3 regions of the Streptomyces huasconensis genome follow, and region 3 is predicted to be linked to each of the others. Evidence: riboswitches for the same ligand, from Rfam matches in the RefSeq annotation. Region 3 holds a riboswitch; each other region holds the start of a gene.

The links. A riboswitch is a leader RNA that binds a small molecule or an ion and turns the genes downstream of it on or off. The one in region 3 is predicted to bind cobalamin.
Region 1: it holds a riboswitch for cobalamin, as region 3 does, so the genes downstream of both, J2N69_RS02990 (ABC transporter substrate-binding protein) here and J2N69_RS24775 (ribonucleoside-diphosphate reductase subunit alpha) in region 3, are expected to answer to the same signal.
Region 2: it holds a riboswitch for cobalamin, as region 3 does, so the genes downstream of both, cobN (cobaltochelatase subunit CobN) here and J2N69_RS24775 (ribonucleoside-diphosphate reductase subunit alpha) in region 3, are expected to answer to the same signal.

The regions. Positions count from the first base shown of each region.
Region 1 is NZ_CP086119.1:681,474-691,705, forward strand. It holds gene J2N69_RS02970 (cysteine synthase family protein) at 1-558, shown strand, start outside; gene J2N69_RS02975 (ATP-grasp domain-containing protein) at 555-1,808, shown strand; gene J2N69_RS02980 (MFS transporter) at 1,831-3,033, shown strand; gene J2N69_RS02985 (class I SAM-dependent methyltransferase) at 3,040-3,789, shown strand; cobalamin riboswitch at 3,833-4,029, shown strand; gene J2N69_RS02990 (ABC transporter substrate-binding protein) at 4,060-5,088, shown strand; gene J2N69_RS02995 (FecCD family ABC transporter permease) at 5,085-6,203, shown strand; gene J2N69_RS03000 (ABC transporter ATP-binding protein) at 6,200-6,994, shown strand; gene J2N69_RS03005 (ribosome-inactivating family protein) at 7,095-8,012, opposite strand; gene J2N69_RS03010 (PP2C family protein-serine/threonine phosphatase) at 8,619-10,220, shown strand; gene J2N69_RS03015 (cobalamin B12-binding domain-containing protein) at 10,217-10,232, shown strand, end outside.
Region 2 is NZ_CP086119.1:6,301,329-6,311,560, reverse strand. It holds gene J2N69_RS28535 (precorrin-2 C(20)-methyltransferase) at 1-679, opposite strand, end outside; gene J2N69_RS28530 (precorrin-8X methylmutase) at 700-1,326, opposite strand; gene J2N69_RS28525 (cobalamin biosynthesis protein CobG) at 1,338-2,747, opposite strand; cobalamin riboswitch at 2,855-2,988, shown strand; gene cobN (cobaltochelatase subunit CobN) at 3,025-6,639, shown strand; gene J2N69_RS28515 (histidine phosphatase family protein) at 6,636-7,292, shown strand; gene J2N69_RS28510 (hypothetical protein) at 7,261-7,446, opposite strand; gene J2N69_RS28505 (hypothetical protein) at 7,616-7,816, shown strand; gene J2N69_RS28500 (hypothetical protein) at 7,897-8,094, opposite strand; gene J2N69_RS28495 (hypothetical protein) at 8,358-9,473, opposite strand; gene J2N69_RS28490 (spore photoproduct lyase family protein) at 9,617-10,232, opposite strand, start outside.
Region 3 is NZ_CP086119.1:5,397,595-5,407,826, forward strand. It holds gene cyc1 (epi-isozizaene synthase) at 1-624, shown strand, start outside; gene J2N69_RS24765 (bifunctional albaflavenone monooxygenase/terpene synthase) at 621-1,997, shown strand; gene J2N69_RS24770 (ribonucleotide-diphosphate reductase subunit beta) at 2,086-3,108, opposite strand; gene J2N69_RS24775 (ribonucleoside-diphosphate reductase subunit alpha) at 3,108-5,513, opposite strand; adenosylcobalamin-variant (AdoCbl-variant) riboswitch at 5,660-5,757, opposite strand; gene J2N69_RS24780 (GNAT family N-acetyltransferase) at 5,831-6,334, opposite strand; gene mctP (monocarboxylate uptake permease MctP) at 6,412-8,052, opposite strand; gene J2N69_RS24790 (DUF3311 domain-containing protein) at 8,055-8,324, opposite strand; gene J2N69_RS24795 (YbdD/YjiX family protein) at 8,458-8,655, opposite strand; gene J2N69_RS24800 (carbon starvation CstA family protein) at 8,652-10,232, opposite strand, start outside.

The DNA of each region.
Region 1 (10,232 bases), 4.7 Mb from region 3:
TTCCCCGAGGCCGCGCTGACCGTCGTCGGAGGCGTGGGGTCCGGGGCCTCGACGGGCGGTCTCGTGGAACGCCTGCGCGCCACCGATCCGTCGGTACGGCTGGTCGGCGTGCAGCCCTTCGGGAGCGTCACCTTCGGCAGCCAGGACCACCACGACCCCGAGGCGATCATCGCCGGCATCGGCTCGTCGATCGTCTTCGACAACGTCCGCCACCACCTCTACGACGCCCTCCACTGGCTGGACTTCACCCACGCCATGTCCGGCACGGTCGCGCTGCTGCGCGAGCACGCCGTCTTCGCCGGGCTGTCCACCGGCGCGGCCTACCTGGCCGCGACGCACGAGGCGCGCCGCCACCCCGACCGGCTGCACCTCGTGATCGGCGCCGACACCGGACACCGCTACGTCGAGCGCGTCTTCGCCAGGCACACGGAGGCCCTGGACCCCGCCGCCCTGAAACCCTTCGAAGCAGCCGGTCCCGAGGGGATGACCATGCCCTGGACCACGATGTCCTGGCGACGCGCTGCCTGCCCGGCGGACTGGAAGGAGCGCGCGGCATGAGCGTCGTCTGCCTGGAGTCCCTCACCTTCGGACTCGGACACCTGGTGCGCGCCGCCGACGCGCTCGGCGAGCGGCTGGTACTGCTCACCCGCGATCCTGTGTACTACGCCCATGAGTTGGAGCGGCTTGCGTCGGATGCCCTCGACGTCGTGGAGATCGACACCTTCGACGTGGAGCTGGTGGCGGATCGGTTGCACCGGATTCCCGGGCTGCGCGGGCTGATCAGCTCCACCGACACCTGGACGCTGATCGGCGCCGGACTCTCCGAACGTCTCGGCCTGCCCGGCCTTGATCCGGCCGTCCTGCGGCTGACCCGGGACAAGGCGGCCGTACGCAACCGGCTGCACGACGCCGGGCTGACGCGCGGACGCGCCATGGACGTCACGGGACGCGGCACCGAAGAGGTGCTGCTCAAGGAGGTCGGTCTGCCCGCCGTCCTGAAGGACACGGCGGGCACCGGGAGCCAGAACGTCTGGCTGGTCCGCGACGAACCGGAACTGGCGGCGGCGCTGGACGAGGCGGCCGGGCGGGAGCTGAAAGGGCGGCTGTTCGCGGAGCCGTACTTCAGCGGACCGGTGTACAGCGCCGAGACCCTCACCTGGGCGGGCCGGAGCCGGCTGCTGGGCGTCTCCAGCCGGCTGATGTCACCGGAGCCGCACTTCCGGGAGGAGATCACCGCGTTCCCCGTGGCTTTCCCGGAGGCGCGGCGGGCCGTGCTGGAGCGGTGGCTCGGTGAGGTGCTCGCGGCGATCGGCTACACCGACCGCTTCGCGCACGTGGAGTTCGTCCTGACCACCGGCGGCCCGGAGGTCGTCGAGATCAACCCCCGGATCGGTGGCGCCCTGGTCGGCGAGGGCATGTGCCGGGCGCTCGGTGTCAACGTGTACGAGGCGATGATCGAGACGGCGCTGGGCCGCCGTCCCCGCCTGATGGACGCGGAACTGCCCGGGGGCCCGGCCGTCGCCTTCGTACTGGGCTACCCGGCCGCGCCCGGGGTGTTCACCGGCGTCGCCGGGCTGGACCGCCTGACCGACATGCCGGGGTCGCCGGCCTGGTACCCGGTCAGGTCTGTCGGCGACGCGATCGAGCACCTGGCCGACAGCCGCGGTTACGCGGGCATCGTCTACGCGGAGGCCGAGACCGCCGAACTGGCCACGCACCACGCGGTGGCCGCCGCCAACGCCGTACGGGTGCTCACCGAGCCGCTTCCGCCGCCCGGGGCCCCCGACCGCGAGGCGTCCGGTGGGTGAACGCGTACCAGGCGGGGAAGGCGTGCGGGCCACGCTGTTCCCGCTCGACGGGCCGCTGCGTTTCCTGCTGCTCAGCTCGTTCCTGATCCCTCTCGGCAGCTTCATGGTCCTGCCGTTCATGTCGGTGTTCCTGCACGAGCGGCTCGGGATGGGGCTCGGCGCGGTGGGTGTCGTGCTGGCCGCGGCGTCCCTCGTGCAGTTCTCCGGAGGGATCGTAGGCGGGGCCCTGGCGGACCGGATCGGGCTGCGCCGCACGATGCTGTGGGCTCTGATCATCCGCACCGCCGGATTCGTCGGCCTCCTGTTGGCCTTGCGCTGGCCGCCGTTGGCTGTCGGGGCGCTGGTGCTGACGTGCTGCGGCGCCGCGCTGTATCTGCCCGCCAACAAGGCGTACCTCGTGCACGGCGTGGACGACGAGCGCCGTCCGGCGTTCCTGGCCGCGGGCAATGCCGCCCTCAACGCGGGCATGGCGGTGGGGCCGCTGGTCGCCGGGCCGTTCGTGCTGTCCTCGCCCGGCTGGCTGTTCGTGTCCGTCACCGCTCTGTTCGTCCTGGTCGCCGCGGGCCACGCGCGGCTCCCGGCGGCGGGGGCCGGGGAGTCAGGCGGGCAGCCGGCCGGGCAGGGGCTGCTGGCCGGGGTGGCGGCCTTGCCGTTCGCCGCCAACGCGCTCGCCTTCTACCTCTACTTCCACTTCCAGCACTTCCTGGCGGTGTACGCCGTCGAGCGGGCCACCAGCACGTTCTACAGCCTGGTCCTGCTGCTCTGCTTCACGCTGGTCATCGTCGTACAGCCCCTCGCGTCCGGCCTGATCCGGCGCATGCCCTACGCGACGGCCCTCGCGGTCGGCTTCACGGGTCTGGCCGCCGGGCTGGCCGTCCTCGCGATCGGCACCCGGCCCGCGCTGCTGGCGGGCGGGGCGCTGATCACCCTGGGCGACATCGTCCTGTTCCTCAAGAACGACCTGGAGGCGCTGCACCGCAGCTCACGCTCGGACGCCGTGGTCTTCGGCCAGCAGCGGCTGGCCGCGGGGCTCGGCGCCTGCGCGAGCGGAGTGCTCGGCGGACAGGTGTACGGGCTCACCGAACAGGCGGGGAACACCGGCTGGTTCTGGCTCCTGGCCGCCGCACAGTGCGTACTGCTGCCCCTGCTTCTGCTCCTGCTGACGCTGCGCGAGCGCCCGGCGAGACACCCCACCCGCATGATGACGACGACGAAGGAGCACTGAGACCGCATGGCACGAACGGGCGGCTTCCAGGACGATGACTTCTGGACCGAGTTCCACGACTTCCTCTTCTCCGAGCAGCGCCACGCGCAGGCCGAGGAACTGCTGGCGACCTCTCCCCTGCTCTCCTTTCCCACCGGTGCCAGGGTGCTGGACCTGTGCTGCGGCACCGGCGTGTTCACGGTCCCGCTCGCACGCTGCGGCCACGACGTCACCGGGGTGGACCTGAGCCCGGCCATGCTGGACCGGGCGCGCAAACACACGGCCGACTCCGGGGTGCGGGTCACATACGTGCGGGCCGACGCACGCGACTACGAGCCACCGGGCGCCTTCGATGTCGTCCTCAACATGTTCACCTCCTTCGGGTACTTCGAGGACCCCGCCGACAACGCGCGCATGCTGCGCACCATGTACACCTCCCTGGCGCCCGGAGGCACCCTCGTCCTGGACCTCGCCGGAAAGGAGCTGCTGGCCCGCAAGGTCACTCCGCCGAAGGTGGTCCAGCGAGGCGATGACCTGCTGGTGCAGACCGACACCGTGCTGGACGACTGGGCGCGGCTGCGCAGCGACTGGGTTCTGGTCCGCGGCGAGCGGGTGACGCGGGCCACCCTGGTGTGGTTCGTGTACAGCGCGGTGGAGTTGCGGCACATGGTGGAGGAGGCGGGGTTCGGCCGGGTGGAGGTGTTCGGCGGGTTCGACGCCCGCCCCTACGACCAGGACGCCGAGCGCCTGGTGCTGCGGGCGGTCCGGGAGGAGTGAGCGAGGCCCGGGGGGGGGGCGTGCGAAGGGGCCCGCACGCCCTTTTGAGCGGCGCCCGGCAGATCGTAGGATCACCAGGTCATCACCGCGACGGGGAACAGGAAGCCGGTGCGAATCCGGCACGGTCCCGCCACTGTGACCGGGGAGTGCACCCTTCGGCATGCCACTGCGCGCCACGCGGGAAGGCAAGGGGAGCGTCGATCCGGGAGTCAGGACACTGGCCTGTCGCGGGCCCGATCCGAGGAGCGCGGACTCCCCAGGAGGCTTCACGTGCACACCCGTCCCCCGTTGTTCACCCCTGTCCGCAAGCGCGGGGCCCGCTGCACCGCGGCCCTCGCCCTGTGCGCGGCCTTGCTGGCCGCCGGATGCGGCTCGTCGCAGGACACCGCCCGGAACGGGAAGGCAACGGCTTCCCGGGCGGCGGGCTTTCCCGTCACCATCGACAACTGCGGCGTGAAGACGACGTATGACAAGCCGCCGTCCCGCGTCGTCACCATCCACCAGCACCCGGCCGAGCTGATGCTCTCCCTCGGCCTGAAGGACCGCATGGCCGGCACCGCCTTCCCGGACTCCGCCGTCCTGCCCGAACTGGCGAAGGACTTCGCGTCCCTTCCGGAACTGGCCAAGAAGGAGCCGTCGTTCGAAACCGTCCTGGACAAGGAACCCGACCTCGTCTACGGCGGCTACGGCAGCGCCTTCGACGAGAAGGAGGGCCGCTCCCGCAAGGCGTTCCGGGACGCGGGCATCGACACCCACCTCAACCGCGAGTACTGCGGAAAGAAGCGGGTGACGATGGACGACACGTATGAGGAGATCCGCACCGTCGGAAAGATCTTCGGCGTGTCCGACCGGGCGGACCAGCTGGTGTCCGACCTGAAGGCCCGGGTCGACAAGGCCGCGAAGACCGTCGCGGACGAGCCCGACGTGCCCGTCTTCGTTTACGACAGCGGCGACAAGACCGCCTTCACCGCCGGTGGCAAGAGCCTCGGCACCGAACTGATCCGGCTTGCCGGGGGCAAGAACGTCTTCGCCGACCTCGACGACGTCTTCGGTGACGTCTCCTGGGAACAAGTCGTCGAGCGCAAGCCTGAGGTCATCGCGATCTACGACTACGCCGGCGCCGGCAGCATCGAGCAGAAGAAGGAATTCCTGCTCGCGCAGCCCGCTCTCAAGGACGTGCCCGCCATCAGGAACAAGCGGTTCGTCGTGCTGCCCCTGACCGCCACCCTGGTCGGCGTGCGCTCCGCGTACGCGGTGGAGGACCTGGCCCGCGGCATCCACCCCAAGAGCTTCGGGTGACGGCCTCCGCCACCGACACGGGAACCGGCGCCGAGCGGACCGTAAGAGGAGGCCAAAGGGACGTTCGCAGAACAGGCCCGGGCCTCGTCGTCACCCTCACCGCCCTGACCGTCCTCCTCGTGCTCTCCGTCATGGCGGGCCTTGCCATCGGCTCCGTCCAGGTGCCGCCCGGCCAGGTGTGGGGCATCGTCACGCAGGCGCTGGGCGCCGACGGGGCGGAGCCGGGCTGGTCCCGCGCGCGCGAGACCATCGTGCTGGACGTCCGCGCGCCTCGGGTGCTCCTCGGCGCGGTGGCCGGCGCGGGCCTCGCCGTGGTCGGCACCGCACTGCAGGCCCTGATCCGCAACCCGCTCGCCGAGCCCTACCTGCTCGGCGTCTCCTCCGGCGCCTCGCTCGGCGCCGTGACGGTGATCGTGTTCGGGGTGACCCTCTTCGGCCCCGTGTCCCTGTCGGTCGCCGCGTTCGCCGGCGCGCTGGGTGCCCTTCTCCTCGTCTACGCCACCGCCCGCACCGGCGGCCGGATCACCTCCACGCGGCTGGTCCTCGCCGGTGTCGCCATCGCCGCCGTCCTCACCGCCGTACTCGACCTGCTGCTCCTCACCACCGACCGGGGCAACGAAGCCCGCGCCGTCCTCGCCTGGACCCTCGGCGGCCTCGGCGGGGTCAGCTGGGACACCCTCTGGCTCCCCAGCGCCGCCCTGCTCCTCGGCACCGGGGTCCTCATGGCGCAGGCCCGCAACCTGAACCTGCTGCTGGCCGGCGAGGAGGCCGCGACGACGATGGGCCTGGACGTGGCCCGGTTCCGCGCGCGGATGTTCGTCCTGCTGTCCTTGGTGACCGGCGTCCTGGTCGCCGCGGCCGGTCCCATCGGATTCGTCGGCCTGATGCTGCCGCACACCGTCCGGCTCCTCGTCGGCGGCGACCACCGCCGCGTCCTGCCGACGGCCGCGCTCGGCGGCGCGGTCTTCCTCATCTGGGCGGACATCGCCGCCCGCATCGTCGCCGCACCCCTGGAGATACCCGTCGGCGTGCTCACGGCCCTGTGCGGCGGCCCGTTCTTCCTGTGGCTCATGCGCCGAAGCGCCCGCCGGACCGACGAGCGAGGCACAGCATGACCGCCACCGAACTCGTCATCACCGGCATCACACTCACCGCCGGCGCCCATCGGCTGGTCGAGGACGTCTCCCTGACCGCCCGTCCGGGCGAGGTCATCGGCCTCGTCGGCCCCAACGGCAGCGGCAAGTCCAGCCTGCTGCGCGCCGTCTACCGCGTCCTGCGCCCCGAAACCGGCCGGGTCAGCGTCGACGGCACCGACGCCTGGTCCCTGCCGGTGCGACAGCTCGCCCGTACGGTGGCGGCCGTCGTGCAGGAGTCGGGCGCCGGCTTCGACCTCTCGGTGCGGGAGGTCGTCGCGATGGGCCGCACCCCGCACAAACGACTGCTCGACGGGGACACCGCCGAGGACGCGGCCCTGATCCAAACGGCGCTCGCCTCCGTGGACGCCACCGGCCTGGCCGACCGCCCCTTCGACCGGCTCTCCGGCGGCGAACGCCAGCGGGTGCTCATCGCCCGCGCCCTCGCCCAACAGCCGTCCCTCCTCGTCCTGGACGAGCCCACCAACCACCTCGACGTCCGACACCAGCTGCAGGTCCTCGGCACCCTGCGAAAACTGCCGACCACGGTCCTGGTCGCCCTGCACGACCTCAACCTGGCCGCGTACTACTGCGACCGCCTCTACGTCCTGCGCGACGGCAGGGTCACCGCCTCGGGGGCGCCCGCGGAGGTCCTCACCCCGCGGCTGTTGGAGGAGGTGTACGGGGTCGCGAGCGAGGTCACCGTCCACCCCCGCACAGGCGCGCCGCAGGTGACCTTCCTGCCCGCCGAGTCACGTGATCCTGATCGGTGACCACGATCCCCGATGGCCCGAGCGGTTCGAGGATCTGCGACAGCGCCTGGCACCGCACGTCGCGGATCTGCCGGTGGCCATCGAGCACGCGGACCACGCCCTAGAGCAGCGCTTCCGAGCCGTGCAGTTCCACGAAGCCGACCACCTGGCGCAGCCTGTCGAAGCTCGTGACGTTGTTGCCGATCAGGCGGACCGTCGCCGGGCGGCCCTGGCGCCAGCTGTGGGCGGCTCGGGACAGGGCGCCCCACTGGTTCTCCATGTCGGCGTAGTCACGGCTCAGTTGGTAGTTGGTGAAGCCGTTGATGTTGCCGTAGACGCGGTTGAAGATCGGGCCGAAGCGGGCGGCTTCCGAGAAGATGGTGATGGCCATGAGCATGCCCCGGTCCACGCGCGTCTCGTTCCACTCGCGGACGTTGTGCAGGTCGTAGAGCGCGTTGAAGATGTTGGTGGACCCGAGGTAGAGGTTCTCGCGCGAGGTACCGCCGTTGAGACTGAGATAGCTGCCGTTGCGGGGCATGAACCGCACCGGCACGCCCAGGTCCTGCTGGAACTGCTGCTGGCGGCCGTCCTGGAAGGCCCAGTGGATGCCCGCGCCGGGCGAGTAGAAACCCGCGACATAGAGGTTGTCGGCCCACAGGTAGACGGAGACGAGGTCACGTCCTTCGTTCCGTACCCGCACCTCGATCAGCCGATTGGTGTTGCGAGTGGTCTGCTGGACCAGCCCGCTGCCGGTGTTGGTCGCGTCGCCGTAGCTGTTCTGGTGCAGTGCGTCGATCAGGTTCCAGTAGCGCGTCGCGTGCTCGCCCCGGCCCGCGGTGATGTTCGTGATGTCCCAGTCGATGACGGGCCAGCTCTGCTGGGCCGCCATGCTGCTCTTGGCCGCGGGCTGGACCCCTCGGGCGACCGCCGTGGCCCTTCCGTCCGGGCCGGTCGTCGCCGAGGCGGTGGCGGCCGACGGGGCCAGCAGTGCGGTCGCGGCGGTGATCGAAACCAGTGCGAAACCAGTCCTTTTGAGCACGGCGTTTCCTCTTCAGTCCGTTCGGGTCGCGCGGGGGCGGGTGCGGCGCGACGACACCGAGGCTCCGCAGGTCCCCCTCGCATGTGGTTTCACCATGCACGTGTTTTGTGGTGGGCTGTTGTCGCGCAGTGCATGCCGACTGGTCCGTGCGTGTATTCGGGTCAGCTGCCCGATGGCCCGCTACGGACGCGGCAGCGCGTATCGCGCCCTGAGGCGTTCGCGGGCGCACCAGATGGCGTCCCAGCCGTGCGTGGCGGCCTCTTCGCAGCATCTTCACGAATGGGCGACCGTGCGGAGCCTCGGGCCCCGCTTGTCGGGCCGGTTGGAATATGCCAGGGCTTGACCTGGGCGTTTTCCACGCGGCTGCCCGGTGACGGGCGGCTCGATGTGATGTTCCGGTGTGCTTCGGCGCATGGGAGGGCGTTTTCCGCACCTGTGGGGGCATGCGGCCAGGGGGCGGCTTGCCACAGTCGGAGGCGGTGGTGGACTGTTGTCGTACGACAACGGTTTCCGACTGATTGAGGTGAGGGGTTCGCTTCGCGGGCCCTGCTGCTTGTGACTTCCACACGAGAAGAACACGCTGCGAGCACCACCGCTCCGGCGTCTTTGGCGTGGACGTCCGTGCCCTGCCCCGTCCTGATCGTAGACCGCTCGGGCACGGTGCGGCACGCCAACGATCACGCCCTCGCTCTCTTCCCCGCCGCGGCCCCGGGGCTTTCCCTGGCGGACTGTGCGGCTGCATGGCTGGCGGACGCCCACGAGCAGAGAGCGGCAGCGGACGCACGGGGCGCGAACACGGTCGTGTCGGGATACGTCGCGGGCAGATCGTACGAGGCACATCCCACGGCGCAGGACGACGGGGACGTGGTGTGGTGGCTGGTGGACGACACCGACAACCGGCTCGCCCGCGAGGCCCTGCACATCGAGCAGGAGCGGACGGCCTTCCTGGCGGAGGCGTCCAACGCTCTTCTGTCCTCTCTTCATCTGGAGCGGTGCATGGACGTCACCGCGCAGCTCGCGGCCGAGCACCTCTCGGCCGCCGCCCTCGTGATCGCGCCCGGCAGCGGTTGCCGACTGCCGGTGGTCACCTGCGTACGCGGGCAGAAGCCGGTGCGCGACCAGTGGGAGATCGACCCGCAAGAAGTCCCCGGCCTGGCCGAGGCGTTGCAGGGTTTCCCGCCGGTGCCCTCCCGCTGGATCGATCCGGTGACCGCCCCCGAGTGGCTGATCCCCGAGGGCTTCGGCGAGGTCGGCTCGATCGTGGTCACCCCTTTGCCGGGACACGGCGTGCCCGCGGGGGCGCTGGTCCTGCTGCGTCACAGCGGTGAACCCGCCTTCAGCGAGGAGGAGGAAGTGTTCGCCCGCCTCTTCGCCGCACGGTCGGGGGCGGCGATGTCCGCTGCCCGCATGTACGCGGAGCAGTCGTCGGTGTCAAAGGTGCTGATGCGGGAGCTGCTGCCGCCGGTGCTGCACCAGGTCGCCGGCGTGGAGTTCGCCGGCGGCTACCGGCCCTCGAAGGACCGCGAGCGGATCGGCGGCGACTTCTATGACGTCCACCCCGCCGGCGCCGAGGGCGAGCCCTCCTTCGCGGTGCTCGGAGATGTGAGCGGCAAGGGCCTGGAGGCGGCCGTGCTCACCGGCAAGATCCGCAACACGCTGCACGCCCTGCTGCCGATGGCGGGCGACCACCAGCGGATGCTGGAACTGCTCAACGGAGCCCTGCTGAACTCCCACCACACCCGTTTCGCCACCCTGGTACTGGTGTCGGCGGTGCGGGAAGGAGGGGCGGTGCGGTTGCGGGTGACCAGCGCCGGGCATCCTCCGGCGCTGATCGTGCGCGCGGACGGCTCCGTCGAGGAGAGCGCGTCCCGCGGGACCCTGGTCGGCGCGTTCCCCCGGGCCCCTGCCACCACTGTGTGCGAGACCTTGGCGCCGGGGGACTTCTGTGTGCTGTTCACCGACGGGTTCACCGAGGCCAAGGGCGGGCCGCTGGACGAGGAGATGTACGGCGACGAACGCTTCCAGGACGCGCTGTCGCGGTGTGCGGGGATGCCCGGCGAAGCCGTGGTCGAGCACGTACAGATGCTCGCCTCGCAGTGGGTGGGCTCCGGCCAGCACGACGACATGGCGGTCATGGTCATCGCCGCTCCGAAGTCCCATCACCTGAGCATGGTGGGCGGACACACCAAAGGCAGGTTCACCGCATGACGCACCGCACCC
Region 2 (10,232 bases), 900 kb from region 3:
TGGCGCGCTCGACGTAACGCGCCTCGTCCAGGCGGCCCGAGCGCTCCAGGGCGCCGCGCACCTTGCCGAACGTACGGCCGAGCTTCATGACGACCGCCGAGTCCGTCGACGCGAGGCGCGCGGTCAGCTCCTCCTCGGGGAGGGTGCCGGGGAGGATCGTGAGGACCTCCTCCGCCTCGACCAGGGGCTCGCCGAGACGGGCGGCGGCGGCGCTGACCGAGGTCACGCCGGGGATGACCTCGGTGTCGTAGCGGTGCGCGAGCCGCTTGTGCATGTGCTGGTAGGAGCCGTAGAAGAGCGGGTCGCCCTCGGCGAGGACGGCGACGGTGCGTCCGGCGTCCAGGTGCGCGGCGAGGCGGGCGGCGGCCTCCTCGTAGAAGTCGTCGAGGGCGCCGCGGTAGCCGCCGGGGTGGTCGGTGGTCTCCGTGGTGACGGGGTAGACCAGCGGTTCCTCGATGTGGTCGGGGCGCAGGTGCCGCGCGGCGATCGAGCGCGCGATGGAGCGGCCGTGCCGCGCCGAGTGGTACGCGACGACGTCGGCGGCGGCGATGACCTCGACGGCGCGCACGGTCATCAGGGAGGGGTCGCCGGGGCCGAGCCCGACGCCGTACAGCTTCCCCGGGGTGTTCGTGACGTTCTGGGTGTCCTGGACGTTCTGGGTGTTCTCAGTGTTCTCGATGGGCTGGGCGTTCTCGGTGTTCACTCCGCCTCGCTCGCAATCGCGTTGATCGCCGCCGCGGCCATCGCGCTGCCGCCGCGACGGCCCCGTACGACCAGGTACTCCAGGCCCGAGCGGTGCTCGGCGAGCGCGTCCTTGGACTCGGCGGCGCCGACGAAGCCGACCGGGATGCCGAGGACGGCGGCCGGACGCGGGGCGCCCTCCTCGATCATCTCCAGGAGGCGGAAGAGCGCGGTGGGGGCGTTGCCGATGGCGACGACGGAGCCTTCGAGGCGGTCGCGCCACAGCTCCATGGCGGCGGCGCTGCGGGTGGTGCCGAGCCGCTCCGCGAGGCCGGGGACCGACGGATCGGTGAGGGTGCAGATCACGTCGTTGTCGGCGGGCAGCCGCTTGCGCGTGACGCCGCTCGCGACCATGTTCGCGTCGCACAGGATCGGCGCGCCGTCGCGCAGCGCCTTGCGGGCGTCGGCCACCACGCGGGGGCTGAAGGCGAGGTCGCGGACGAGGTCGACCATCCCGCAGGCGTGGATCATCCGCACCGCGACCTGGCTGACGTCGGCGGGCAGACCGGCGAGGTCCGCCTCCGCGCGGATGGTGGCAAAGGACTCGCGGTAGATCGCCGCGCCGTCCTTCTCGTAGTCGAACACTGTGCTCTCGCTCATCTCGTGGCCGTTGTGGTGGTTGCCGTTGTCATACGTGCTGTGGTGACCGTCTCGGTCAACGTGGCGCCGCCGCTCACGGGCGTCGCCGTGCCGCCGCCGCGCACCGTTACCTCGTACGGCCCGTCCCCGGTGGCGAGGACGTCCACCCAGTCGCCGTGCGGGTGTCCGCACCGCCGCTCGCAGCCGGACCAGTGGACGGGCAGGCCGCCGGCGCCGGGGACGGCGTCGGCGCGGACGTCGGCGAGGGACTTGGCGCAGCCGGGGCGGCCGGTGCAGGCGGAGACGCCGAGCCAGGGCGAGCCGGGGTCGGTGAGGTAGCCGGCGTCGGCGAGCGCGCCGAGGCGTGCGTGGGCGGTCGCGGCGTCCGCGAAGCCGGGGAGCACGAAGCCGCGCCACGGGGTGACGCGCAGTTCGTCGGCGGGGGCGGGCAGCAGGGCCCGCCACTGGGCGGCGCTCACCCGGCCGAGGGGGGCGCCGACGGCCACCGCGCGGCCGATGACGCCGGGCGGGTGGGGGGTGGCGCGGGGCGGGTCGGAGGGGACGGCGGCCGGTACGGCGTCGATGCCCTGCCGCGCCAGCGCCCCGGCGAGGTCGACGGGGTGCCCCGCGGGCAGCTCCCGGACCCGCCAGGCTCCGTTGCCCGCGTCACGCGCGGCGGCGAGGAAGGCTTCGGCGGCGGCGAGGGCGGCGCGCGGGGCGTCGATACCGGGGACGCGCAGAGCGTGGCCCCCGATGCGGACGACCGCCGTGCCGCCAGAGCCGTCAGAGCCACCCTCTCCGCCCAAGCCACCCGAGCCGTCCGAACCGCCCGAGCCACCCGAGCCACCCGAGCCACCCGAGCCACCCGAGCCACCCGAGCCACCCGATTCTGCGATCAAGGTCACATCGCCGCCGAGCGGAGCCACATCCCCGCGCCCGTCGTCCAGGACGAACAGGAAACGGCCGGAGAGCGCCGTCGTCCACTCCTGCCCGCACAGCAGCCGGTCCAGCTCACGGGCCCACAACTGCACGTCCGCGTGGCCGAGTCGGTCGAGGGTGGCGAGCGGGGAGGCCACGATGTTGCGGACGCGTTCGTGGCGTTCGGAGGGCAGCAGGCCCGCGTCCGCGAGGAGTGCGGAGAGCCGTCCGCCGCAGCTCTCGCCGAGGCCGCGCAGCTCGATGTTGCCGCGCGAGGTGATGCTGAGGTGGCCGTCCGCCAGGCGCTCCGCCACCTCCCCGAGAACCTCCGCCTGACGGGACGTCAGAAGCCCTGCGGGGAGGCGGAGTCGGGCCAGCGCGCCATCGTCGGCGCGGTGCAGTCGAAGCGCTCCGGGGCAGGCGTCACCCCGGTCGCGCACCGGGTTGCGTATGAGGGATTCGCCCTGGTTCGTGGAGGTTGCTCGGGTGGGCGGCATGGCGGCGAGCATACCCACGCCGATCCGGCCGGTCGCCTGCCGAGACGGGCCGTCCCGGCAGGCGGCCGCCCCACCGGCGGCGGCCAGGACTTACTATGCAGGCGGCGGACCGCCAGGTCCGCCGACGCCAGCGACGGCGTGGGCCCACCAGGGCCCGAGGGAGGAAGCCCGGTGCGAATCCGGCGCGGTCCCGCCACTGTGAGCCCCACCGAGGTGGGGCGAGTCAGGAACTCCCGCCGTCCATACGACCACCCGGGGCGCGGACACCCCGAGGAAGGCCTGCGCACGCATGCTTCTGCTGCTGTCGACCTCCGACACCGACCTGCTCAGCGCCCGCGCGGCGGGGGGTCCGGTCGACTACCGGTTCGCCAACCCGTCCCGCCTGGACCTCGCCGAGCTGCCCGCGCTCCTGGAGGGCGCCGACCTCGTCGTCGTACGCCTCCTCGGTGGCGTCCGCGCCTGGCAGGACGGCCTGGACCAGCTCATCGCCAGCGGTCTGCCGGTGGTCGTGCTCACCGGTGAACAGGCGCCCGACGCCCAGCTCATGGCCTCCTCGACCGTGCCGGTCGGCATCGCCGCCGAGGCGCACGCCTACCTCGCGCACGGCGGCCCCGCCAACCTGGAGCAGCTCGCCCGCTTCCTCTCCGACACCGTGCTCCTCACCGGCCACGGCTTCGACCCGCCGGCGCCCGCCCCGTCCTGGGGCCCGCTGGAGCGCGCCGCCCGCGACGTCGAGGGCCCGACGGTGGCGGTGCTCTACTACCGCGCCCACCACATGAGCGGCAACACCGCCTTCATCGACGACCTGTGCGGCGCGATCGAGGACGCGGGCGGCCGCCCGATGCCGCTGTACGTGGCCTCGCTGCGCGCCCCCGAGCCGGAACTGATCGACGCGCTGCGCCCCGCCGACGCCATCGTGACGACGGTCCTCGCGGCCGGCGGCACCAAGCCCGCCGAGGCCTCCGCGGGCGGCGACGACGAGTCGTGGGACGCGGGCGCGCTGACCGGCCTCGACGTGCCGATCCTCCAGGCGCTCTGCCTGACCGGGTCGCGTTCGGCCTGGGAGGAGAACGACGAGGGCGTCTCGCCGCTGGACGCCGCGAGCCAGATCGCGGTGCCGGAGTTCGACGGGCGGCTCATCACGGTCCCGTTCTCGTTCAAGGAGATCGACGAGGACGGCCTTCCGGCGTACGTCGCCGACGCCGAGCGCGCGGCCCGGGTCGCCGGTATCGCCGTACGGCACGCGCGTCTGAAGCACATCCCGGCCGCCGACAAGCGCCTGGCGCTCGTCCTGTCCGCGTACCCGACCAAGCACTCCCGGATCGGCAACGCGGTCGGCCTGGACACCCCCGCCTCCGCCGTCGCGCTGCTGCGCAGGCTGCGCGCCGAGGGCTACGACTTCGGCCCCGAGGCCGACATCCCGGGCCTCGTCTCCGGTGACGGCGACGAGCTGATCCGCGCGCTGATCGACGCGGGCGGCCACGACCAGGAGTGGCTCACCGAGGAGCAGCTGGCCGCCAACCCGGTCCGCATCCCGGCCGCCGACTACAAGCGGTGGTACGCCACGCTGCCGCAGGAGCTGCGGGACTCCGTCGAGCAGCACTGGGGGCCGCCGCCCGGCGAGATGTTCCTGGACCGCTCGCGCGTCGGCGACGGCGGCGACCCGGAGGGCGACATCGTCCTCGCCGCCCTGCGGCGCGGCAACCTCCTCATCCTCATCCAGCCGCCGCGCGGCTTCGGCGAGAACCCCATCGCGATCTACCACGACCCGGATCTGCCGCCCTCGCACCACTACTTGGCGGCCTACCGCTGGATCGCCGCCCCGGCCGCCGACGGCGGTTTCGGCGCCGACGCCATGGTCCACCTGGGCAAGCACGGCAACCTGGAGTGGCTGCCCGGCAAGAACGCGGGCCTCTCGGCGGCCTGCGGGCCGGACGCCGCCCTCGGCGACCTGCCGCTGATCTACCCGTTCCTCGTCAACGACCCGGGCGAGGGCACGCAGGCCAAGCGCCGCGTCCATGCCACCCTCATCGACCACCTCGTGCCGCCGATGGCCCGCGCCGACTCCTACGGCGACATCGCGCGCCTGGAGCAGCTCCTCGACGAGTACGCGCAGATCAGCTCCATGGACCCGGCGAAGCTGCCCGCGATCCGCGCGCAGATCTGGACGCTCATCCAGGCCGCGAAGCTCGACCACGACCTGGGCCTGGAGGACCGCCCGGACGACGACGGCTTCGACGACTTCCTCCTCCACGTCGACGGCTGGCTCTGCGAGATCAAGGACATGCAGATCCGCGACGGCCTCCACGTGCTGGGCACCGCCCCGGCCGGGGCCGACCGCGTCAACCTCGTCCTCGCGATCCTGCGCGCCCGCCAGATCTGGGGCGGCACCTCCGCCCTGCCCGGCCTGCGCGAGGCGCTCGGCCTGGACGAGTCCGCGGCGACGCGCGTGAGCGCCGACGAGGCCGAGGAGAAGGCCCGCGCGCTGGTCCAGGCGATGGACGACGCCGACTGGGACCTCGCGGCCGTCCCCCGCGACCAGGGCGAGCAGGTCGCCGCCATCCTGGAGTTCGCCGCCCGCGAGGTGGTTCCCCGCCTGGAGGGCACCACGGCCGAACTCGACCACGCCGTACGGGCGTTGGAGGGCCGCTTCGTCCCCGCCGGGCCCAGCGGCTCCCCGCTGCGCGGCCTGGTCAACGTCCTGCCCACCGGCCGCAACTTCTACTCCGTCGACCCCAAGGCCGTCCCGTCCCGCCTCGCGTGGGAGACCGGCGAGGCCCTCGCCGACTCGCTCATCGAGCGGTACCGCACCGACAACGGCGACTACCCCACCTCCGTCGGCCTGTCCCTGTGGGGCACCAGCGCGATGCGCACGGCGGGCGACGACGTCGCCGAGGCCATGGCGCTGCTCGGCGTCCGCCCCGTCTGGGACGACGCCTCGCGCCGTGTCACGGGCCTGGAGGCCATCCCGTACGAGGAGCTGGGCCGCCCGCGCATCGACGTGACGCTGCGCATCTCGGGTTTCTTCCGCGACGCGTTCCCGCACACGATCGGCCTGCTCGACGACGCGGTGCGGCTGGCCGCCTCGCTCGACGAGCCCGCCGAGCACAACTACGTACGCGCCCATGCCCAGGCCGACCTGGCCGAGCACGGCGACGAGCGCCGGGCCACCACCCGCATCTTCGGCTCCCGCCCGGGCACGTACGGCGCCGGGCTGCTCCAGCTCATCGACTCCCGCGACTGGCGCACCGACGCGGACCTCGCCGAGGTCTACACGGTCTGGGGCGGCTACGCCTACGGCCGCGGCCTCGAAGGCCGCCCGGCCCGTGCCGAGATGGAGACCGCGTACAAGCGCATCGCGGTGGCGGCCAAGAACACCGACACCCGCGAGCACGACATCGCGGACTCCGACGACTACTTCCAGTACCACGGCGGCATGGTCGCGACGGTCCGCGCCCTGCGCGGCACGGCGCCGGAGGCCTACATCGGCGACTCGACGCGGCCCGAGACGGTCCGCACCCGCACCCTGGTCGAGGAGACCTCGCGCGTCTTCCGCGCCCGGGTCGTCAACCCCAAGTGGATCGAGGCGATGCGCCGCCACGGCTACAAGGGCGCCTTCGAACTCGCCGCCACCGTGGACTACTTGTTCGGGTACGACGCCACGACGGGCGTCGTCGCCGACTGGATGTACGACAAGCTCACGGAGACGTACGTCCTGGACCCGACGAACCGCCAGTTCCTCCAGGAGAACAACCCCTGGGCGCTGCACGGCATCGCGGAACGCCTCCTGGAAGCCGAGTCGCGCGGCATGTGGGCGAAGCCGGACCCGGCGGTGCTCGAAGCGCTGCGGCAGGCCTACCTGGAGACGGAAGGCAACCTGGAGGACGAGGGCGGCGAGGCGTGAGCGGCGGCGCCGTCCGGTATCTCTACCTGGTCCGGCACGGCGAGGCCACCGCCGATGAGCGCGGCCTGACGGAGGGCGGCCGCCGACAGGCCGCCCTGCTCGGCGAGCGGCTGCGCGGCGTGCCCCTCTCCGCGGTCCACCACGGGCCGCTGCCCCGCGCCGAGGAGACCGCCCGGCTGATCGCCGGGCGGCTCGACGGCGTGCCGCTGCGCCGCTCGGACGCCGCTGGCGACTACATCCCGTACATGCCGAGCGAGGACGAACTGCCGCCGGAGAGCGCCGAGTCCACGCTTCAGTGGCTGGCGGGCTTCCCGGAGGAGGAGCGCACGGGCGGGCCCGCGCTCGCCCGTGCGGCGCTGGCCCGGTTCACCGGCCCGGCGCCGGACGACGAACCCCGCCACGAACTGGTCGTCACGCACAACTTCCTCATCGGCTGGCTCGTCCGGGAGGCCCTCGACGCGCCCGCGTGGCGCTGGCTGGGCCTGAACCACGGCAACGCCGCCCTGACCGTCATCCGCTACGCGCCGGGACGCCCCGCGTCACTCGTCCTCTTCAACGACATGGGGCACCTGCCCGCGGAGCTGCGCTGGACCGGTTTCCCACTCGGTTATTCACCCGACGTCACAGCAGGTGAGGCAGCACCACGCCGTTGACCAGCGGCCCCTCGACCGTGATGCCCTCGCTGACCAGCGTCTCGGCGATGGGCGGGATCGGGGAGGGGTTCGCCGCGGCCGGGGTGGCCGTCAGGGCGAGGGGGAAGGTGAGGAGCCCCAGCAGGGCGGCGGTCACGACGCGACGTGTACGCATACAGCTGCCTTCTTGATCGAGGGGGCGACGGGGCGTCCTACGACCCGTTCGTATGATCGTCGGTGACTTCTTGGCCGCGGGGCGGTTACACACCGCGAGACGGGCCGCGACCGGTGGCCCTCACCCGTGGTCCAAGGAGGCTGCAGTGGACGGTTGTTGGGTGCGGAAGATGTCCCGTTGGGCGCTGGTCGCGGCGGTGGCGGCCGTACCGGCCGCGCTGTGCTCCGGCACGGCGCACGCCGACGAGGCGAACAAGGAATCCCACAACGGACCCAGGGTCGCGCTGATCAACATGGGCCAGGTCGACGACCCGATGGAGGACGTGCTGGAGCACACCCTCAACTTCGGTGACGGATACCGCTGGAGCTGACGGGTGACGGCCGTCGTGGCGCGCTTGCGCGGGTCCCGGATGCCCCGCGGGCGCGCCACGACGCGGCGGCGTTCAGCCCGTCACGGCGCGAGGCACGTCGTGCCCGGGATCTCGCTGGGCACGGCGGGAGCCGCCGGATCGATCAGCCCCGTGATGTCCGCGGGTGTCCCCACCAGGCAGTTGAGGGTCGCGACCGGGTCCGGGACGGCGTTCGCCGGCACCGCGAGAATTCCCAGCAGGGTGATGGCCCCGAGGACGACGGCGGCGTAACGGCGCATGTGAAGTCTCCTTCGCTTCGGCGGTGTTGCCGGTGGCCCGGCGCTTCATGCCGAGCCGTTCCGTGCCTCCCCAGCCCTCCGACCCGGTACGCCCCACATCACCCGTACGTGGCTGAGGGAACGATCCGCCGCCGCACTTCGCCTCAGCGCCAGGTCTCCTGAGCTGTCGGGGGCGTCCCGGAGCAGGGGGGTGTAAAGCACGACGCGGGACCGCCCCCTACGGAGACAGCCCCGCGTTCTCGGAAGAGTCGGCCGCCTGTCGGTCACTCGCCGTCGAAGGGGCCGGCCGGCCCCGACGCGCCCGCGCCCACCCCGCCGAACATTCCCTCCATCAGCTGCTCGACGTCCAGATCGGTGGCGCCGGCCGGGACGGTGGGCGTGCTGCCGCCGGTCATCCGTACGACCAGGCCGAGCTTCTTGACCTTGGGGTTCTCGGTGAGCTTGGCGAGGTCGAGGCGGACCTCCTTCAGCTCGCCGTTCTTCAGCGTGACGTCCGCCCGCACCTTGGCGTCCGGGGCATCCTTCAGGTCCTTGTCCGTCGGCAGCTCGGCACCCGGCGGCAGCTTCTTCGCCAGCGGGCGAAGCTCCTCGACCAGCTCGGTGGCCAGGGTGCGGAAGGGCGCGGTGGCGGTGATGCGCTCGGTCCCGTCCTCGCCCCCGGCCGACTTCAGCTTGACCTCACGGGCGACGACCCCGCGCACGGCCTTCATGAGCTTCTTCTGCGTCACGGCGTCGATGGTCGGCTCCGGGGAGGGCTCGGCCCCCGGCTCGTCACCGTTCTCGGCGGCGAGCCGCTCCATCTCCTTGGTGTCGATCTTCACCCACTTGCCCTCCAGGACCTTCTTGAGGGCGCCCGCCTCCGGAGGCAGGTCCGACGCCTTCGGTACAGGGGTGCCCATGGCCTTGCCGAGCGTGCCCGCGTCCGTACGGAGATACGTGTGGTCGCCGATGACCCGGTACTCGATCAGCTGCCCGTCCGGGTTGCTGACCTTCATGGCCATGCGGTCGAAGTCCTTCTCCCCGGACTCGCCGAACGGCTTCTTCGACTGCACGGTGACGCTGATCTTCGCGTCGCGGAACAGCCGCGCGACCTCGTCCGGCATTTCCTCGCCGGGCTCCGGGGCCGAGGGGCCGTCCAGCGCCTTGAGCGACGCGACGTCGCTGTCCAGGGAGAATTCGAAGGAGAGCGTCTTCTCCTCGTCGAGCTTTTCGAAGGCCCGGTCGAGCTTCTGTCCGGCGGACAGCTGCTCCACGGTCCCGCAGGCGGCAGAACCGGCGAGGACCGCGCCGACGACGGCGGTGGCGGTCAGGGTCTTGCGTATGGCGATGATGATGGTCTCCTCGTAAGTGTTCTCGGCCGGTAGACCAGCACCTGCCACGAATGGTTGCCCTGTTCCCGACAAGAAGTGGCCCGGCGGGCAGCGGCGCGCCCGGCCCGGGATCACCGGCCCCAAGAGAGACCCAAGAGAGACCCAAGAGAGACCTGAGAGAGACCTGAGCGAGAGGCGGAGGGCGGCTCGGGTCAGAAGGCGTATCTCACCCGCAGCCACGGCGCGCGCTCGGCGAGCAGTCGCCGCAGCCGTGTCAGGGACTCCTGCTTGATGTCGAGGGCGTAGCGGACGTTGAGCGCGCCGTTCTGCGAACGCTTCGTCTCCTGGATGTCCGGCTGCCACAGCGCTTCCTCGGCGCGGGGGTGCCACCTCAGGTTGACCTCGTGGAGCGCCTGGTTGTGCGTCAGCATGATGACCTCGGCCGCCGCCTGCTCCTTCACCCGGGCGGGCAGGACGTCGTCGAGGTGGGTGAGCAGGTCGGCCCAGTCCTGCTGCCATCCGGGGCGCAGGACGACGGGCGAGAGGTTGAAGTGGACCTCATAGCCGGCGTCGAGGAAGTCGGCGGCCGCGGCGATCCGCTCGGCGACCGGGCTGGTGCGGATGTCCAGCAGCCGGGCGTCGTCGGCCGGCATGACGGAGAAGCGCACCCGCGTACGCCCCTGGGGGTCGAGCGCGAGCAGATCAGGGTTGACGAACTTGGTCGCGAAGGACGCCTTGGCGGTCGGCAGCGCACGGAACGCGGCGATGAGATCCGCGGTGTTGTCGCAGACCAGGGCGTCGACGGAGCAGTCGCCGTTCTCACCGATG
Region 3 (10,232 bases):
TTCGCGCGCCACTTCCACCCCGTGATCGACGCGTACGACCAGGAGTTCAGGAACCGCCGCGACGGCGTCGTGCCCACCGTCGAGACGTACGTCGAGCTGCGTCGCCTCACGTTCGCGCACTGGGCCTGGATCGACCTGCTCGAACCCACCGCCCGCCGCGAACTGCCGGACGCCGTACGGAAGCACCCCGCGTACCGGCGGGCGGCACTGGCGACCCAGGATTTCTCCGCCTGGTACAACGACCTGTGCTCACTTCCCAAAGAACTCGCGGGAGATGAACTGCACAATCTCGGTATCAGTCTCATTCACCACGAGGGGCTGACGCTCGAAGAGGCGGTGCGCGAAGTTCACCGACGGGTCACGCAATGTGTCACGAATTTTCTCGAGGCCGAGGAAGAAGTGCTGCTGTTCGCCCGTAACTTGTCCGAGGGAACCGCACGCGGAAAGGAACTCGCGGAAGCGGTGGAATCCTGCGTCGGCAACATGCGGAACTGGTTCTCTTCCGTGTACTGGTTCCACCACGAATCCGGTCGTTATCGGGTGGACAGCTGGGACGACCGGTCCATGCCCCCGTATGTCACGGAAGACGTCCTGGCGGAAAACGAACTGGTGGGTGAGGAATGAGCGTCGAGTCCGCGATACCCGTACCGGCGGCCTCCGGGCCGGACCCGCTGCGCACCCCGCCGCTCGTCCCGGGCGGCGCGCCTTTGCTCGGCCACGCCTGGAACCTCGTGCGCGACCCGCTCGGCTTCCTCGCGAAGCTGCGCGACCACGGCGACCTCGTACGGATCAGGCTGGGGCCGAAGACGGCGTACGCGGTCTGCGACCCGGAACTCGTCGGCGCCCTGCTGAAGCGCCCCGAGTACATCGTCGGAGGCCCGCTCTGGGACACCCTCGAAGTGCTCCTCGGCAAGGGCGTGGCGACCAGCAACGGCAAGCTGCACCGGCGTCAGCGGCGGATGATGCAGCCCGCGTTCCGGCCCGAGCGGATCGCCGACTACGCCAAGGTGATGGAGGAGGAGGCGCGCGCCACGGCGGCCCGCTGGCGGCCGGGCGAGACGGTCGACGTGGGCACGGAAATGTTCCGCACGGCTGTGCGCATCGTCTCGCGCTCGCTCCTGGAGGTCGACTCGATCCGCGAGAAGGCGGACCGCATCGCCGACTCCCTGCACACCGTCTTCGAGGGGCTCTACCGCCGGATGGTGCTCTCGGTCGGGCCGCTCTACCGCGTGCCGACCCCCGCCAACCGGCGCTTCGAGAAGGCGCTCGCCGACCTGCACGCGCTCGTCGACGAGATCATCGCGGAGCGCCGGGCCGCCGGCCCCGGCGGACCGGCGGACCTGCTCGCGGAATTGCTGCGGGCCACGGACGAGGCCGGGGAGCCGATAACCGACCAGGAGATCCACGACCATGTGGTCTCCCTCGTCGTGGCCGGCGCCGAGAATGTCGCGTCGACGCTGGCGTGGACCTTCCATCTGCTCACCGAACACCCCGACCAGGAAAGGAAGTTGGTTGAAGAGGTAAATTCTGCGGTCGGGGATCGCGCGATCACATTCGCCGATCTGGGCGACCTGCCGCACACCCGCAATGTCATCACCGAGGCCATGCGCATACGGCCCGCCGCCTGGATATTCACGCGCCGGTCGGTGGCCGAGACCGAGCTGGGCGGCTATCGCATTCCGGCCGACGCGGACATCGTCTACAGCGTCTACGCCATGCAGCGCGACCCGCGTTCCTTCGAGCGGCACCTGGAGTTCGACCCGGACCGGTGGGCACCCGAACGGGTTGCCGACATACCGGAGTTCGCGATGATGCCGTTCAGCGTCGGCAACCGTAAGTGCCCCGGGGATCACTTCAGCATGGCCGAACTGGCCCTCATCCTCGGCACGGTGGCCCCGAGGTGGCGCCTGGAGCGGGTCCCGGAGACCGACAGCGGCACCCGCGTCGGCATCACCCTGCATCCGAAGCGGCTGGTTCTGCGGGTGATGCCGCGCTGAGCGACATGAACGGCCAGGGGCGCCGCCGAGCGGTCGGGGGCGCCCCGGATGTGCCCGCCCCGCCCCCCGTGACGAGGCGGGCACACGCTCAGAACTCGTCGTCGAACGACACCGACCCCTCGACCGCGACTTGGTACGCCGACGGACGCCGCTCGAAGAAGTTGGTCAGCTCCTGCACGCCCTGGAGCTCCATGAAGGAGAACGGGTTCGACGAGCCGTAGACCGGCGCGAAGCCGAGCCGCTGGAGGCGCTGGTCGGCGACGCACTCCAGGTACGCGCGCATCGAGTCGGTGTTCATGCCCGGCAGGCCGTCACCGCACAGGTCGCGGGCGAACTGCAGTTCGGCCTCGACGGCCTCCTTCAGCATGTCCGTCACCTGCGTCTGGAGCGCGTCGTCGAACAGCTCGGGCTCCTCCTTGCGGACGGTGTCCACCACGTCGAAGGCGAAGCTCATGTGCATCGTCTCGTCGCGGAACACCCAGTTGGTGCCGGTCGCCAGGCCGTGCAGCAGACCGCGGCTGCGGAACCAGTAGACGTACGCGAAGGCACCGTAGAAGAAGAGCCCCTCGATGCACGCGGCGAAGCAGATCAGATTGAGCAGGAAGCGGCGGCGGTCGGCCTGGGTCTCCAGGCGGTCCAGCTTCTCGACCGAGTCCATCCACTTGAAGCAGAACTGCGCCTTCTCGCGGATCGAGGGGATCTCCTCGACCGCGTCGAACGCGGCCGCCCGGTCCTCGGGGTCGGGCAGATAGGTGTCGAGCAGCGTCAGATAGAACTGGACGTGCACGGCCTCCTCGAAGAGCTGGCGGCTCAGGTACAGCCGTGCCTCGGGGGAGTTGATGTGCTTGTAGAGCGTCAGCACCAGGTTGTTGGAGACGATCGAGTCACCGGTCGCGAAGAACGCGACGAGGCGGCCGATCAGGTGCTGCTCCTCGGGCGTCAGCTTCGCCAGGTCGGCGACGTCCGAGTGGAGGTCGACCTCCTCGACGGTCCAGGTGTTCTTGATCGCGTCCCGGTAGCGCTCGTAGAAGTCGGGGTAGCGCATGGGGCGCAGGGTCAGTTCGAAGCCCGGGTCGAGAAGGTTCTTCTCGGAGTTGGCGGTGGAGCTCATTACTGGCAGGCCTCGCAGGACTCGGGGTTTTCCAGGGAGCAGGCGACGGCCTCTTCGGCCGTGACCTGCGCGGGGACGGGAGCGGCGGCGGTGTTCGAGCCGCCGGCCGCGCGGGCGATGCGCGTGGCGGGGCGCGAGCGCAGGTAGTACGTCGTCTTCAGGCCCTGCTGCCAGGCGTACGCGTACATCGAGGAGAGCTTGCCGATGGTCGGCGTCTCCAGGAAGAGGTTCAGCGACTGCGCCTGGTCGAGGAACGGGGTGCGCGCGGCGGCCATGTCGATCAGGCCGCGCTGCGGGATCTCCCAGGCCGTGCGGTAGAGCGCGCGGACGTCCGCGGGAATCCAGCTGAAGCCCTGCACCGAGCCGCTGGCCTCGCGCAGCGCCTCGCGGGTCTGCTCGTCCCAGACGCCGAGCCGCTTCAGCTCCTGGACCAGGTAGGCGTTGACCTGGAGGAACTCGCCGGACAGCGTCTCGCGCTTGAAGAGGTTGGAGACCTGCGGCTCGATGCACTCGTAGACACCCGCGATGGACGCGATGGTGGCGGTCGGCGCGATGGCCAGCAGCAGGGAGTTGCGCATGCCGGTCTCGGCGATGCGGGCCCGCAGCGCGTCCCACCGCTCCGGCCAGGTCAGCTCGACGTCGTAGTGGTCGGGGTGCAGCACGCCGCGCGCGGTGCGGGTCTTCTCCCAGGCGGGCAGCGGGCCCTCCCGCTCGGCGAGGTCGGCCGACGCCTCGTACGCGGCGAGCATGATCCGCTCGGCGATGCGGGTGGACAGGGCGCGGGCCTCGGGGGAGTCGAACGGCAGCCGCAGCTGGAAGAAGACGTCCTGGAGGCCCATCGCGCCGAGGCCCACCGGGCGCCACTTGGCGTTGGAGCGGCCGGCCTGCTCGGTCGGGTAGAAGTTGATGTCGACCACGCGGTCGAGGAACGTCACGGCGGTGCGGACCGTCTCGTCAAGACGCTCCCAGTCGATGTCCCGGATCGCCGTGTCCACGAACGCGCCGAGGTTCACCGAGCCGAGGTTGCACACGGCCGTCTCGCCGTCGTCCGTCACCTCCAGGATCTCGGTGCAGAGGTTGGAGGAGTGCACGGTGTGGCCGGGCTCCGCCGTCTGGTTGGCGGTGCGGTTGGCGGCGTCCTTGAACGTCATCCAGCCGTTTCCGGTCTGCGCGAGGGTGCGCATCATGCGGCCGTACAGGTCCCGGGCCGGGATGGTCTTCTTCGCGAGCCCGGCGGCCTCCGCCTCGCGGTAGGCGGCGTCGAACTCCTCGCCCCACAGGTCGACGAGGTCGGGCACGTCGGCCGGGGAGAACAGTGACCAGTCCTGGTCGGCGGCGACGCGGCGCATGAACTCGTCCGGAATCCAGTGCGCGAGGTTGAGGTTGTGCGTGCGGCGCGCGTCCTCACCGGTGTTGTCGCGCAGCTCCAGGAACTCCTCGATGTCGGAGTGCCACGTCTCCAGGTAGACCGCGGCCGCGCCCTTGCGCCGGCCGCCCTGGTTCACGGCGGCGACCGAGGCGTCCAGGGTCTTCAGGAACGGCACGATGCCGTTGGAGTGCCCGTTCGTGCCGCGGATCAGCGAACCCCGGGACCGGATGCGGGAGTACGAAAGGCCGATGCCGCCCGCGTGCTTGGAGAGCCGCGCGACCTGGTGGTAGCGGTCGTAGATGGAGTCCAGCTCGTCCAGCGGGGAGTCGAGGAGGTAGCAGGAGGACATCTGCGGGTGGCGGGTGCCGGAGTTGAAGAGCGTCGGCGAGGAGGGCAGGTAGTCCAGGCGGCTCATCAGGCCGTACAGCGCGGCGACCTCGTCCACGGCGGCGGCGCCGTCGTCCTTGGCCAGACCGCTCGCGACGCGCAGCATGAAGTGCTGCGGGGTCTCGATGACCTGCCGGGTGATCGGGTGGCGCAGCAGATAGCGGCTGTGCAGGGTGCGCAGGCCGAAGTACTCGAACCGGAAGTCGGCGCCGTCGGCGAGCGCGGCGACCACCAGCGCGTCGAGCCGGGCCGCGTGCGCCGTCACGAAGGACGCCGTGCGGTCGGCGATGAGCCCCTCGCGGTGGCCGACCGCCACGGAGTCGGTGAAGGAGCGCACGCCCTGCGTGGCCGCCTCCTCGCGGATGCCGATCGACAGGAGCCGGGCCGCCAGCTTCGAGTACGCCGGGTCCTCGGCGATGAGCCCCGCGGCCGCCTCGGTCGCCAGTTCCCGCAGCTCCGAGAGGTCCGCCTTGGCCGAGCGGCCGCGCAGGGCGGCGGCGGCGACCCGGCCGGGGTCGGCGTCGGGGAGGTCGGCGGTGAGATCGGTCAGGGTGCGCAGCAGCGCGGCCCCTGGCCCGTCGGTTCCCTCGGCACCCTGGGCGGTGGGCGTCGACGGCGCTGACGCGGGTTCGGCAGGCGCGATGGTCACGTGGGGGGCACTCCCTCGCTCGGCTCTGGGCCAGGGGGAGGCGGACGGCACACACGGGCGCACCCGGGCAGGGCGGCGTACCGCGTCCACCGGCCCACTCCACGAGGCCCGGACGGTCGGCACCCGGGCCGGACGGCACGGGTGCACTGTCGGCAGGTCATCGGACTCCGCGTACGCCGAATGCGTACACATGCACCGTTGCGGGACAGTTCCGGACTTGCACCGGATTTCCCTGCGGCGACAGCGAGCACGAGCATACATCTTGTGCCGGGCCTGAGAAGCGGGCCCACATCTTGTGTCGGCTCGCGGAGTGGTGGCTAGAGCTTCAGCGCGTACGCCAGCAGCGGCACCGTCTCGATCGGCCGCCAGTCACGCTCGGGCGTCCGTACGAACCCGAGGCGCTCGTACAGCCGGTGGGCGGCGTGCATGGACCTCTGCGTGGACAGCACGAGCGAGGTGCGGCCCGCTTCCTTGGCGCGTCGCACGCACTCCCGTACGAGCGCTTCGCCGGCGCCCCGGCCGCGCGCCTCGGCAGAGACGGCGAGCATCCGTATCTCCGCGTCGTTCGCGCCCGCGATGTCGGCCATCGGCCCGCCGGAGGGGACGTAGGTGACGCCGCCGAGCACCTTGCCCGCCACCTCGGCGACGAGGATCTCGGCGTGCGCCGCGCGTCCCGGCACGTCCCGCAGCACGGCGAGGTAGGGGTCGTCCTCCCCGAAGTCCAGGTGGCCGCCGTCGAGATAGGCCTGCGCGGTGAGGGCGCCCAGCGCCTCGTACTCCTCGGGGAGGGCCCGCCTGATCGTGAGGGTCGTCGTGTCCATGGGCCGCAGTGTGCAACACGGGTACGACAGAGGGCCGCCGGTTTTTCCGGCGGCCCTCCGTCGCGGCGGGGCGGGGCTCAGTGCCCGGCGCCCGCGGTCGCCTTGGGCAGTTCCTCCATGACGCCCGGGTCGCCCGCGTCGGCGGTGTAGTCCCCGGGGGAGGTCTCGTCGACGCCGTCCGGGGCCTTCAGCGCCTTCAGGACGAAGGTGAGGACCACGGTCACGATGACGTTCAGGACGAACGCGGTGAGGCCGATGTAGCCGATCTCGCCGATGCCCGGGATCGTGTCCGAGGAGCCGCCGAAGTGCTTCTGCGTCGGCGACGCGACGCCGTACGCGGCCAGTGTGCCGTAGACCATGCCGACCGCCCAGCCGCCCAGCAGCGCCCAGCGGTGGAACCAGCGCGTGAAGAGGCCGCCGACCAGCGCGGGCATCGTCTGGAGAATCCAGATGCCGCCGAGCAGCTGGAAGTTGATCGCGACCGTCTTGTCCATGGTGAGGACGAAGACGAGCGCGCCGACCTTCACCAGGAGCGAGACCAGCTTGGAGACCTTGGTCTCCTGCGCGGGCGTCGCGTCGGGCCTGATGAAGTCCTTGTAGATGTTGCGGGTGAAGAGGTTCGCGGCCGCGATCGACATGATGGCCGCCGGGACCAGCGCGCCGATGCCGATGGCCGCGAACGCCACGCCCGTGAACCAGTCGGGGAACATGTCCTCGAACAGCTGCGGGATCGCCAACTGGCCGTTCTCCACCTTGACCCCGGCCGCGATCGCCATGAAGCCGAGCAGCGCCAGCAGGCCGAGCATCAGCGAGTACAGCGGCAGGATCGTGGTGTTGCGGCGGATCACGTCACGGCTCCTGGACGAGAGCGTCGCGGTGATCGAGTGCGGATACATGAACAGCGCCAGCGCCGAACCGAGCGCGAGCGTCGCGTACGTCCACTGCCCGGCCTCGGCGGGCGCGAGCGCGCCGCGCGGTTTGTCGGTCGCCGGGTTGGTCTGCGCGAAGGCGTCGCCGGCCTTGGCGAAGATGTCGTCGAAGCCGCCCAGCTTGATCGGGATGTAGATGATCGCGACGACGATGACGAGGTAGATCAGGCCGTCCTTCACGAACGCGATCAGCGCGGGCGCGCGCAGCCCCGACGAGTAGGTGTACGCGGCGAGCACCGCGAAGGCGATCAGCAGCGGCAGGTCCTTGATGAACCAGTTGGTGTCCGGGCCCCCGCCGACGCCCATGACGTCCAGGACGGCCTGGATGCCGACGAGTTGGAGCGCGATGTAGGGCATCGTGGCGAGCAGGCCGGTGACCGCGACGGCCAGCGAGAGCCCCTTCGAGCCGAAGCGTCCGCGCACGAAGTCCGAGGTGGTGACATAGCCGTGCTTGTGCGAGACCGACCACAGGCGCGGCAGGAAGGTGAAGATCAGCGGATAGACGAGGATGGTGTACGGCACCGCGAAGAACCCGGCCGCGCCCGCCGCGTAGATCGCCGCCGGGACGGCCACGAAGGTGTACGCGGTGTAGAGGTCGCCGCCGAGCAGGAACCACGTGACCCAGGTGCCGAACGACCGGCCGCCGAGGCCCCATTCGTCCAGGCTCTGGTCGTTCTCGGCCTTGCGCCAGCGGGCGGCCAGGAAGCCCATGACCGTGACCGCGACGAAGAAGAAGACGAAGACGGCGAGGGCGACGCCGTTGACACCGCCGGTGCCTGCTGCGAGCACGTTCACCGGGCCACGCCTTCCTCGGCGCGCACGGACTCGCGGGCGCGCTGGTCACGCTGCCACAGCTTGTACGCGATCATCGTGAGCAGCGTGGAGATGACCACCCACAGCATCTGGTACCAGTAGAAGAACGGGATGCCTATGAAGGTCGGTTCGATCCTCGCGTACGAACTCACCCAGAGCATTGCCACGAACGGTGCGACAAGGCAGACCGCGATGACCACGCGGACCGGCGTCACCACCGGTCTGTTCACTTCCGGCGCATCTGACATGTCGCGGCTCCGTTCCCTCACTTGTCCCATGTTTAACGTGCGGGAAATCTAAGCCACGGTCTCGCGGTATGGAACCCCTGTCCGTATAACGGACGCGTGCCGGAGGTGCCGTACCGCCTGTTCAGCCGCCCCCTCAGCAGCAGCGGAACCCCTGCCGCGGGTCCGACTCCTGGCGGTCCGTCCGCATCCGCTCGAAGTCACGGCGGCTGGGCACCGCCGCGGCCGGATGGTCCTTGCGTACGTGCGCCACGTACCGCTCGTACGCCGACTCGCCGGTCAACTCGCGGACGTACCACCGCATCCAGCGCACCCCGCGCAGCAGCCAGGTCAACGCGTAGGCTCCCGCGTCCCGTCGCGCCGCGCTTCCCGCTTCTCCTCGGCGGTCGGGAAGAGCCCGGCGGGGGCCGTCACCTTCGACTCCACGTACGGCGCTTCGCTCAGCCGGGAGGCCTCGGGGTCGCGGATGTGCTTGAGGCAGACCCGTGCCGCGTCGGCGATCACGATGACGATGAGCAGAGCGAGCGCCGCCGAAAGCACGCCGTCCACCGTCGAGTTGGTGACGACGGTGTGCATGTCGTCCATGGTCTTGGCGGGCGGCAGGACCTTGCCGTCGTCGATGGCGTCCTGGTAGATCGAGCGCTGCTTGAAGAAGCCGACCCGCGGGTCGTCGGAGAACACCTTCTGCCAGCTCGCCGTCAGGGTCACCGTGGCGTCCCAGGCGAGCGGAACGCCGGTGATCCAGGCCCACTTGAGGCGTCCTGACTTCACGAGCAGCGTCGTGCAGACGGTGAGGGCGACGGCGGCGAGAAGCTGGTTGGCGATGCCGAAGACCGGGAAGAGCTGGTTGATCCCGCCGAGCGGCTCGTGGACGCCGACCCACAGGAAGTACCCCCACAGCCCGGTGACGGCGGCGCTGGTCAGCACCAGGCCGGGCTTCCAGCTCACCCGCTTGAACGGCTTGTAGACGTTCCCGAGCATGTCCTGGAGCATGAAGCGGCCCACGCGCGTGCCCGCGTCGAGCGCGGTCAGGATGAACAGCGCCTCGAACATGATCGCGAAGTGGTACCAGAAGGCCCGCATCGAGCCGCCCGTGACCTGCGAGAAGATCTCCGAGACGCCGACCGCGAGCGTCGGCGCGCCGCCCGTGCGCGAGAGCAGCGAGGACTCCTCCACGTTCTTGGCGGCCTGCGCCAGGTCGGCGGGGGAGATGCTGTAGCCGAAGTTCGCGACCGCCTTCGAGGCCTCCTGCACGGTGTCGCCGACGACACCCGCCGGCGCGTTCATCGCGAAGTACAGGCCGGGGTCGATGATCGAGGCCGCGACGAGCGCCATGATCGCGACGGACGACTCCATCAGCATGGAGCCGTACCCGATCATCCGGACCTGCGTCTCCTTCTGGATCATCTTCGGTGTGGTGCCCGAGGAGATCAGCGCGTGGAAGCCGGACAGCGCCCCGCACGCGATGGTGATGAAGACGAAGGGGAAGAGTGAACCGGCGAAGACGGGCCCGTCGCCGCGTGAGGCGAAGTCGGTCACCGGGTCCATCCGCATCGTCGGCAGGGTGACGACGACGCCGAGCGCGAGCAGCAGGATGGTGCCGATCTTCATGAAGGTGGAGAGGTAGTCGCGCGGCGCGAGCAGCATCCACACCGGCAGGATCGAGGCGACGAAGCCGTACGCGACCAGCCAGACGACCAGCGTCGAGGGCGCGAGCGTGAAGGTGTCCGCGAGCGAGGACTCGGCGACCCAGCGCCCGGCGACCAGCGCGATCAGCAGCAGCGCGATGCCGATGAGCGAGACCTCGCTGACCCGGCCCGGGCGCAGGACCCGCAGGTAGAAGCCCATGAGCAGGGCGATCGGGATGGTCATCGCGATGGAGAAGGTGCCCCACGGCGACTCGGCGAGCGC